DNA from 2 places in the Azospira sp. APE16 genome. Region 1 is predicted to be linked to the other one. Evidence: predicted binding sites of a transcription regulator. Region 1 holds the regulator's gene; the other holds the start of a gene.
What was found. The regulator sigma-54, encoded in region 1, starts transcription at its own class of promoters, with help from an activator protein. The targets are predictions, from matches to a motif close to TGGCACGCTTNCTGCTNA.
Positions count from the first base shown of each region.

Region 2: a site for sigma-54 is predicted at 3,067-3,084, ahead of nirB (nitrite reductase large subunit NirB). Genes of this name have one in related genera too.

Region 1 covers NZ_CP179682.1:176,708-181,592, forward strand. The annotation lists gene ACLSSQ_RS00885 (PAS domain S-box protein) at 1-594, opposite strand, end outside; gene recA (recombinase RecA) at 731-1,753, shown strand; gene recX (recombination regulator RecX) at 1,750-2,205, shown strand; gene lptB (LPS export ABC transporter ATP-binding protein) at 2,271-3,017, shown strand; gene ACLSSQ_RS00905 (RNA polymerase factor sigma-54) at 3,084-4,556, shown strand; gene hpf (ribosome hibernation-promoting factor, HPF/YfiA family) at 4,571-4,885, shown strand, end outside.
Region 2 covers NZ_CP179682.1:2,687,036-2,691,920, forward strand. The annotation lists gene nirD (nitrite reductase small subunit NirD) at 47-355, opposite strand; gene nirB (nitrite reductase large subunit NirB) at 428-2,866, opposite strand; gene ACLSSQ_RS12900 (diguanylate cyclase domain-containing protein) at 3,322-4,885, shown strand, end outside.

The DNA of each region.
Region 1 (4,885 bases):
CCAGCGGCCCTGGTCCAGGCCTTCCCGGGGCTGCAGCCAGGCCAGTAGCAGGGGGGCCAGCAGCTGGGTGCCGGCCAGGTCGCCCACCCACCAGCCGCGCCAGGCGGGCAGCAGCTGGGCCGGCTCCAGGCTGCCGCCCAGGCTCAGGGCACCGACGCCCAGGCTGGCGCTGATGGCGCCGCCCAGCACGGGGGCGCTGAAACACAGGTGCAGCACGTCCTGGGGGCGGCCCAAGCGTGGATCGAACTGCAGGGGACCCCGCAGCAGACGGTAGCCGGCCCAGGCGCCAAGGGCGTTGCCGGCGCCCATGAGCAGGCCGGTGAGGGGAGCAAAGCCGCTGATGAGGGCGCTGCCCAGGGTGGCCAGCAGCACTGCCGGCCACAGCCGGCCGCCGCCTAGGACGAGGGCGGCCAGGGCAATGCCGGCGGGGGGCCAGAAGGGTACGAAGAGGCCGTGGCCGGCAGTGCCGATGGCCATGGTCAGCTGGGCCACCGCCAGATAGGCGGCAAACACCAGCAGCAGCCCCGGGAGTAGGGGCAGGCGGGCAGCGGGGAGAGGAGCGGCGGCCGGGGGCGCCAATAATCGCTTTAGCATAATTTGCGCCATTTTCCCTGCTTTGCCGCGGTGTTCCAAGGCCTTTGATGCTGGGGATAACACGTAGTCCGGGTAACTTGGCGTAGGCCGGAGGGTTTGTGCCATAATCAGCCGCTTGATTTTGGGGAATTCAGTCATGGACGACAACAAGGCCAAAGCACTAACCGCCGCACTGGCGCAGATCGAAAAGCAGTTCGGCAAGGGCGCCATCATGAAGATGGGCGAGACCGAAGTGGACAAGGGCGTGGACGTGGTGTCCACCGGCTCCCTGGGCCTGGACGTGGCCCTCGGCGTGGGCGGCCTGCCCCGGGGCCGGGTGGTGGAAATATACGGTCCGGAATCTTCCGGCAAGACCACCCTGACCCTGCAGGTCGTCGCCGAGATGCAGAAGCTGGGCGGCACCGCCGCCTTCATCGACGCGGAACACGCCCTCGATCCCCAGTACGCCCAGAAGCTGGGCGTGAACATCGGCGAGCTGCTCATCTCCCAGCCGGACAACGGCGAACAGGCCCTGGAAATCGCCGACATGCTGGTGCGTTCCGGCGGTGTGGACGTGATCGTGGTGGACTCTGTCGCCGCCCTCACCCCCAAGGCCGAAATCGAAGGCGAGATGGGCGATTCCATGATGGGCCTGCACGCCCGCCTGATGAGCCAGGCCCTGCGCAAGCTCACCGCCAACATCAAGAAGACCAACACCCTGGTCATCTTCATCAACCAGATCCGCATGAAGATCGGGGTGATGTTCGGTTCCCCGGAAACCACCACCGGCGGCAACGCGCTCAAGTTCTACGCCTCCGTGCGCCTGGATATCCGCCGTATCGGCGGCATCAAGAAGGGTGACGAGGTGATCGGCAACGAAACCCGCGTCAAGGTGGTGAAGAACAAGGTCTCCCCGCCCTTCCGCGAAGCCCTGTTCGACATCCTCTACGGCGAAGGCATCTCCCGCGAGGGCGAGATCATCGAACTGGGGGTGGCCAACAAGCTGATCGAGAAGTCCGGCGCCTGGTACTCCTACAAGGGCGAGAAAATCGGCCAGGGCAAGGACAACTCCCGGGAATTCCTCAAGGCCAACCCGGCCATTGCCCAGGAAATCGAAGGCAAGATCCGGGAAGCCCTGGGCGTGGCCAACCCCGCCCCGGCGGCCGCTGCCGGGGAATGACCCCGAGCCTGCGCCAGCGGGCCCTGGGGCTGCTGGCGCGGCGGGAGTACAGCCGGGCCGAACTGGCCCGCAAGCTGGCGCCCCACGCAGAATCCGAGGCTGAGCTGCAGACCCTGCTGGACGACCTGGCGGCCCGCCGCCAGCTTTCCGATGCCCGCTATGCCAGTGAAAGGGTCGCCATCCGCGCCCGCCGCTACGGCGATGCCCGGCTGGCTCAGGAACTGCGGCAGAAGGGCGTGGCCGAGGAAACCGTCGCCGCGGCCCTGGCCCAGGGCGGCAGCGAGCTGGAACGGGCGCGCCAGGTGTGGCAGAAGAAATTCGCCGCCCTGCCCGCCGATCTGGCCGAGCGGGCCAAACAGACCCGCTTTCTCCTCAGCCGCGGCTTTGCCGCCGCCACCGTCCGCCAGGTGCTGCAGGGCGGCTGGGACGACGAGTCCGGCAGCGACTGGTAGAACCCCCGGGCGACACCTCTGGCACAATGCCTTTACGCCCCCGCATTCATAGAATCCGATAGCCCATGTCCGAGCAGAACCCCGACCTCATCGCCAAGCTTTCCGCCAACAACCTGAAAAAGCGCTACAAGTCCCGCACCGTGGTGCATGACGTGTCCTTCGAGGTGGGCAGCGGTGAGGTGGTGGGCCTGCTGGGCCCCAACGGTGCCGGCAAGACCACCTGTTTCTACATGATCGTCGGGCTGGTGCCCTCCGACGGCGGCTCCATCCAGCTGCAGAATCAGGAAGTGACCCACTTTCCCATCCACAAGCGGGCCCATCTGGGCATTTCCTACCTGCCCCAGGAGGCCTCCGTCTTCCGCAAGCTCAACGTGGAGGAGAACATCCGTGCCGTGCTGGAACTGCAGAAGCTGCCCAAGCACGAGATCGACCTGCGCCTGGAGGAACTGCTGGAAGAGCTGCACATCGGCCACATCCGCGCTTCCAATGCCGCCGCCCTGTCCGGTGGCGAGCGCCGCCGGGTGGAAATCGCCCGGGCCCTGGCTACCTCTCCCCGTTTCATCCTGCTGGATGAGCCCTTCGCCGGCGTGGACCCCATCGCCGTGCTGGAAATCCAGAAGATCATCCGTTTCCTCAAGGACCGCAGCATCGGCGTGCTCATCACCGACCACAACGTGCGTGAGACCCTGGGCATCTGCGACCGGGCCTACATCATCAATGAGGGCCGGGTGCTGGCGTCTGGCCGCCCGGATGAGATCGTTTATAATGAAGACGTCCGAAAAGTATATCTGGGCGAGAGCTTCCGTCTCTGACGAGCCCAGTCTCCGAGTCTTTCCCTCAACCCGCTCATTGCCGCCGGCCCCTTCGGCCCCGGGTCCATGAAACCAACCCTCCAACTCAAACTCTCGCAGCACCTGGCCCTGACGCCACAGCTGCAGCAGTCCATCCGGCTGCTGCAACTGTCGACGCTCGAGCTGGAGCAGGAGTTGGAGAAGTATCTGCTGGAAAACCCCCTGCTGGAGCGCGAGGACGAGAACTACGAGCCCTCCTACAGCGGGAGCGAAGGCGAATACGCCGGCAGCACGGCCGAGGCCGCTGCTGAGAGCCCGGGGGATGGCGGCGAGTCCAGCGAGGGGGCCGACAGCCACGGTCCCGAGGAAGTGCGGGAAGAGCCCCGGGACAGCCTGGGCGAAGGCGAGGACTGGTTTGCCGAAGGCAGCTACCCTTCCGCCTCCCGCGACGAGGACGAGGATTCCGACTTCCAGGAAGTGCAGGCCGCCAACACCTCCCTGCGCGACCACCTCAACTGGCAGCTGGGCCTGATGCAGCTCTCCGAGCGGGACCGGCAGCTGGTCAGCTTCCTGATCGAGGCGCTGGACGAGGACGGCTACCTGACCCAGCCCCTGGAGGAGCTGCAGGAAGCCCTGCCGGAAGAGCTGGAAATCGACCTGGACGACCTGCAGATCGCCCTGCGCCACCTGCAGCACCTGGACCCGACCGGTGTCGGCGCCCGCACTCCGGGCGAATGCCTGGCCCTGCAGCTGGAAGCCCTGCCGGCCGACGAGGTGCGGGACCAGGCCCTGAAGCTGGTGCGCCATCACCTGGAACTGCTGGCCGGCCGGGACTTCACCAAGCTGAAGAAGCTGCTGGGCTGCGACGACGAGCGCCTGCGCGCCGTCACCAACCTGGTAAAGAGCCTCAACCCCCGGCCCGGCGCCCAGTACGCGCCCCTGGATGCCCGCTACATCACCCCGGACGTGGTGGTGAAGAAGGTGCGCAACCAGTGGACCGCCAGCATCAATCCGGACGCCTACCCGCGCCTGCGCATCAACCGGCTCTACGCCGAGATCCTCTCCAAGCAGCGCGGCTCCAGCCTCTCCGGCCAGCTGCAGGAGGCCCGCTGGCTGATCAAGAACGTGCAGCAGCGTTTCGACACCATCCTGCGCGTGTCCCAGGCCATCCTGGACCGCCAGCGCCAGTTCTTCGAACACGGCGAGGTGGCCATGCGTCCCCTGGTACTGCGGGAAATCGCCGAAACCCTGGGCCTGCACGAATCCACCGTCTCCCGGGTGACCACCCAGAAATACATGGCCACCCCCCGGGGCATTTTCGAACTCAAGTATTTCTTCGGCAGCCACGTGGCCACGGATACGGGGGGCGCCTGTTCGGCCACCGCCATCCGGGCCCTGATCAAGCAGCTGGTGGCGGCCGAAGACCCCAAAAAACCCCTTTCGGACAGTCAAATATCCGAAATTCTTGGCCAACAAGGCATTGTTGTGGCGCGTCGAACCATTGCAAAATACAGAGAAGCGCTCAACATTTCGCCGGCCAACCTACGCAAGTCCATCTAAAAAAGGAGCGAGCCATGAACCTGCACATCACCGGACATCACCTGGAAGTCACCCCGGCGATCCGCGACTACGTCACTGCCAAGCTGGAGCGGGTTACGCGTCACTTCGACAGCGTCATCGACGTCAACGTCATCCTCACCGTGGAAAAGCTGAAGCAGAAGGCTGAAGTCACCGTGCGCGTGCCCGGCAAGGACATCCACGTGGATGCCGAGGATGCCGACCTGTATGCCGCCGTGGACACCCTGATCGACAAGCTGGACCGCCAGGTGCAGAAGTACAAGCAGAAGGCCCAGGATCACCACCGCGACACCATCAAGAATCACATCGAA
Region 2 (4,885 bases), 1.3 Mb from region 1:
CGTCAGGCCCGTCCCTTCTGCCTCTCCGGGCATGGCCGTTTCCCCGTCAGGCCTGGAGCCAGACCCGGCCGTCTTCCACCTTCACCTGGAAGCGGGCGGTACAGCCCTGGTCCGGCGCCACCGCCTCGCCGCTGGCCAGCTCGATGTTCCAGCTGTGCAGGGGGCAGGTCACCCGCTGGCCGTGCACGATGCCCTGGGAGAGGGGCCCGCCCTTGTGGGGGCACTTGTCGTGGAGGGCGAAGACGGCATCGCCGTCGGTGCGGAACACGGCAATATCGCCGCCCGGGTGCTGCACCACCCGGGAACCCAGCAGGGGGATGTCTTCCAGGGCGCAGAGGTTTTTCCATTGGCTCATTTTTCGTTCCTTAAAACCGTTTTGCCACAGAGGGCACAGAGAACACCGAGAAAATCGTGCCGGCCTGCCGGCTCAGAAGGTCAGGGGCTCGAATTCGCGGCGTGCCGGCGTTTCCTGATGTTCGGCCCAGGGATCGGCAGCGTCCTTCAGGGAATCGAGCAGACGGGCGTGCAGGGCCTTGCGGTTGTCCTCGTCCTCCACCACCAGGCGCTTGACGTGGTCCAGGCCCACCCGCTGCACGTAATGCACGGTGCGCTCCAGGTAGAAGCCCTCTTCCCGGTAGAGCTGGAGGAAGGCGCCGGAGTATTCCTTGACCTCTTCGGCGGTGGCCACCTTGCACAGGAACTGGGCCGCCTCGGTCTTGATGCCGCCGTTGCCGGCCACGTGGATTTCCCAGCCCGAATCGACGGCGATGATGCCCACGTCCTTGATGCCGGATTCGGCGCAGTTGCGCGGACAGCCGGAGACGGCCAGCTTCACCTTGTGGGGGCTCCACATGTCGAACAGCATCTTCTCCAGCTCGATGCCCATGCCGGTGGAGTCCTGGGTGCCGAAGCGGCAGAACTGGCTGCCGACGCAGGTCTTCACGGTGCGGATGGACTTGCCGTAGGCGTGGCCGGAGACCATGCCGGCCTGGGCCAGGTCGGCCCACATGTGGGGCAGGTCCTCCTTCTTCACCCCCAGGAGGTCGATGCGCTGGCCGCCGGTGACCTTGACCATGGGCACCTGGTACTTGTCCGCCACGTCGGCAATGGCCCGCAGTTCGTTGGGCGTGGTGACGCCGCCCCACATGCGCGGCACCACTGAATAGGTGCCATCCTTCTGGATGTTGGCGTGGGCCCGCTCGTTGATGAAGCGGCTTTGCGGATCGTCCCTGGCCTCGTGGGGGAAGGTGGAGATGAGGTAGTAGTTGAGGGCCGGGCGGCACTTCTCGCAACCGTTGGGATTCTTCCAGGCCAGGGCTTCGATCACCGCCGGAATGGAGGTCAGGTGCCGCTCCCGGATAGCCTGGCGCACGGCCCCGTGGCTGTGCTCGGTGCAGCCGCACATGGGCTTCTCGGCGCTGCTGGCGGCCTGGTAGGCGCCGCCCACGGTGGAAGCCAGGATCTGCTCCACCAGGCCGGTGCAGGAACCGCAGGAGGCGGAAGCCTTGGTGTGCTTGCGCACCTCGTCCAGGGTGAACAGCCCCTTCTCCTTGATGGCCTTGACGATGACGCCCTTGGTGACGCCGTTGCAGCCGCACACCTCGGCGCTGTCGGCCATGGCCGCCGCTTTGTTGTGGCCCTGGTGGCCCGTGTCCCCCAGGTTGCTCTGGCCGAACATGAGGTGGTCGCGGATCTGGCTGACGTCCTTGCCCTCCCGCAGCAGCTGGAAGTACCAGGAACCGTCCGCCGTGTCGCCGTAGAGCACGCCGCCCACCAGCTTGTTGTCCTTCAGCACCAGGCGCTTGTACACGCCGCCGGCCGGGTCGTGCAGGACGATGTCCTCGGTATCGCTGCCGCCCATGAAGTCGCCGGCGGAAAAGAGGTCGATGCCGGTGACCTTCAGCTTGGTGGAGGTCACCGAGCCCTGGTAGCGGCCGATGCCGTAGCCCGCCAGGTGGTTGGCGCAGACCTTGGCCTGCTCGAACAGCGGCGCCACCAGGCCATAGGCGATGCCGCGGTGGCTGACGCATTCGCCCACGGCGTAGATTTTGGGATCGTAGGTCTGCAGGGTGTCGGAGACGACGATGCCTCGGTTGCAGTGGATGCCGGAAGACTCGGCCAGGGCCGTGTTGGGGCGGATGCCCACCGCCATCACCACCAGGTCGGCGGGAATCTGCATGCCGTCCTTGAAGCGGATGGCTGCCACCCGGCCGCTCTCGCCGGCGATTAGGGCTTCCGTGTTTTTCTGCAGCAGGAATTTCAGGCCCCGCTCCTCCAGGGACTGCTGCAGCATGCGCCCGGCCACCTCGTCCAGCTGACGTTCCAGCAGCCAGGGGCCGACGTGCACCACGGTCACGTCCATGCCCCGCAGCTTGAGGCCGTTGGCCGCTTCCAGGCCCAGGAGGCCGCCGCCGATGACCACCGCGTGACGATGGGTCCTGGCCGCCTCGATCATGGCGTCGGTGTCGGCGATGTCCCGATAGGCGATCACCCCCGGCAGGTCGTTGCCGGGGATGGGCAGCATGAAGGGGTTGGAGCCGGTGGCCAGCAGCAGGCGGTCGTAGGACTCCACCGTGCCGTCCTCGGCGACGACCTGGCGCCTGACCCGGTCCACCTTGGTCACCTTCTTGTTGAGGTGCAGCTTGATGCCGTTGTCGGCGTACCACTGCAGATCGTTGAGGACGATCTCGGGCACCGTCATCTCGCCGGCCAGGACCGGGGAGAGCAGGATGCGGTTGTAGTTGGGATGGGGCTCGGCGCCGAAGACGGTGATGTCGTAGTGGTCCGGGGCGATCTTCAGCAGCTCTTCCAGGGTGCGCACGCCGGCCATGCCGTTGCCCACCAGCACCAGTTTGGGTTTGTTCATGAAGCACTCCTTCGGTCGCCGGCTTCCGGGGTGCGGGACGGGCCTCGGACTGCGCCCGCGCCATTGCGGTACGCCGTCGTGCCCTCCCGCAGCGCCATCAGGCAGCGAGAGAAAACATTGAAGGGCAGTGCTTCACGTTGACCCCGAGGGCCACACCACCGGCAGTCCCGCCGCCCAGGCGACAGGAGTACGCCGGAGATTTAGCAATCGCCATGCCATTTCGTAAGCACATGATTTAAATTGGATAACACCAAACCCACTGCCCGCGCCACCGCACACAACTGGTGCATCGCCGCCCCGCCCTGCCCCGCCAGCGGGCGCCCGGCACCGTCCCTCGGCTGCCGCCCGCCGCCGGTCCCCTGCTGGCCCAAAGGCCTATTTGAGGAAGTCCGGGCCCATGCCAGAATGGGCCGACAGACGAGTGCTTCGTGCGCCCCATCCCAATGGAGAACGCCATGGCTCCCGAAAACAGTACCGCCCCCCCCAGCCGCCCGCCCCTGGTGCGTCCCGGACGCAGCCTGCTGATCGGCTGGCTGCTCCTGGTGGCCATCATCATCGGCCTGGTCTTCCGGGAAATCGGCGAAACCCGGGAACGCCTCTACAACGCCGCCTGGGACAACCTCAGCACCCTCAACCTGGCCCTGCTGGAACAGATGGAGCGGGCCATCACCGCCACCGACCAGGCCCTGCTCAACGCCCGCCAGGAAGTGGCCGCCATGCCGCCCCTGGTGGCGGAGAAAAACCCGGCCCGGCGCGAGGAGCAGGCCCGGCACCTGCACCAGCTGTTGCGCAGCCAGGTCACCGCCACCCCCTTCGTCACCAACCTGGTGCTGGTGGACGCCCAGGGCAATGTGCTGGCCCACTCGGCCCGCCACCCGGTACCCGCCATGAACGTGCGGGAGCGGGAATACTTCCGCCGCCTGCGCGACACGGCCGAAGCCGAGCCCCTCATCTCGCCCCCCACCCGCACCCTGCTCGACGGCTCCCAGCGGCTCATCTTCTCCCGCCGTCTGGTGGGGCCCCGGGGCCATTTCGCCGGCGTCATCCTGGCCAGCGTCAGCCTGGCCGATGTGGTCTCCTTCTACCGCTCCGTGCTGCACCTGCCCGGCGGCGCCGTGGCCCTTTACCACAGCAACGCCACCCTGCTCGCCCGCTACCCGGAAATGCCCGACAGCCTGGGCCATGCCTACCCGGAACAGGACCTGTTCCTGCGCACTCCCGGCCGCGGCACCAGCGGCACCCTGCTGGAAACCAGCTCCATGGACGGGCGCCAGCGCCTGAAAAGCTTCCGCGAGGCCAAGCGCTATCCCATCCTGGTCTCCGTCTCCCAGGAGGAAAGCGAACTGCTGCGCCCCTGGCGCGCCACCACCCTGCACATCATCCTCATGGGCCTGGGCAGCATCGTCCTCTGCTCCCTCTTCATCGGCCTCATCTGGCGCCAGCTGCAACGCCTGGAGGAACAGGCCCGGGCCCTGCGGGAAAGCGAAGGGCGCTTCCGCAACCTGGTGGAACGGGCCGGCGACGCCCTTTTCCTGCACGACCCCGGCGGCCGCATCGAGGACGTGAACCAGCAGGCCTGCGACAGCCTGGGCCTGCCCCGGGAGGAGCTGATCGGCAGCAACATGGACGCCTTCGAGGTCGGCATTCCCGCCGCCGAACTGCACCAGCTGTGGCACAACCTAGACACCAACGCCCCGGTGACCCAGGAAGGCCGCCACCGCCACCGCCTGGGCCACGAATTCCCGGTGGAGATGCGCATCGGCGCCTTCGCCTCCGGCGGCCGCCGCCTGATCCTGACCCTGGCCCGGGACGTCACCGAGCGCCAGGCCTACCAGGAAAAGCTGCGCCAGCAGGCCCTGCACGACGGCCTCACCGGCCTGCCCAACCGGGTCCTCTTCAACGACCTCCTGGGCCAGCTGCTGGCCCAGTCGGAACGGCAGGAGCGGGCTTTCGCCCTGCTCTTCGTGGACCTGGACCATTTCAAGGAAGTGAACGACACCCTGGGCCACGCCGCCGGCG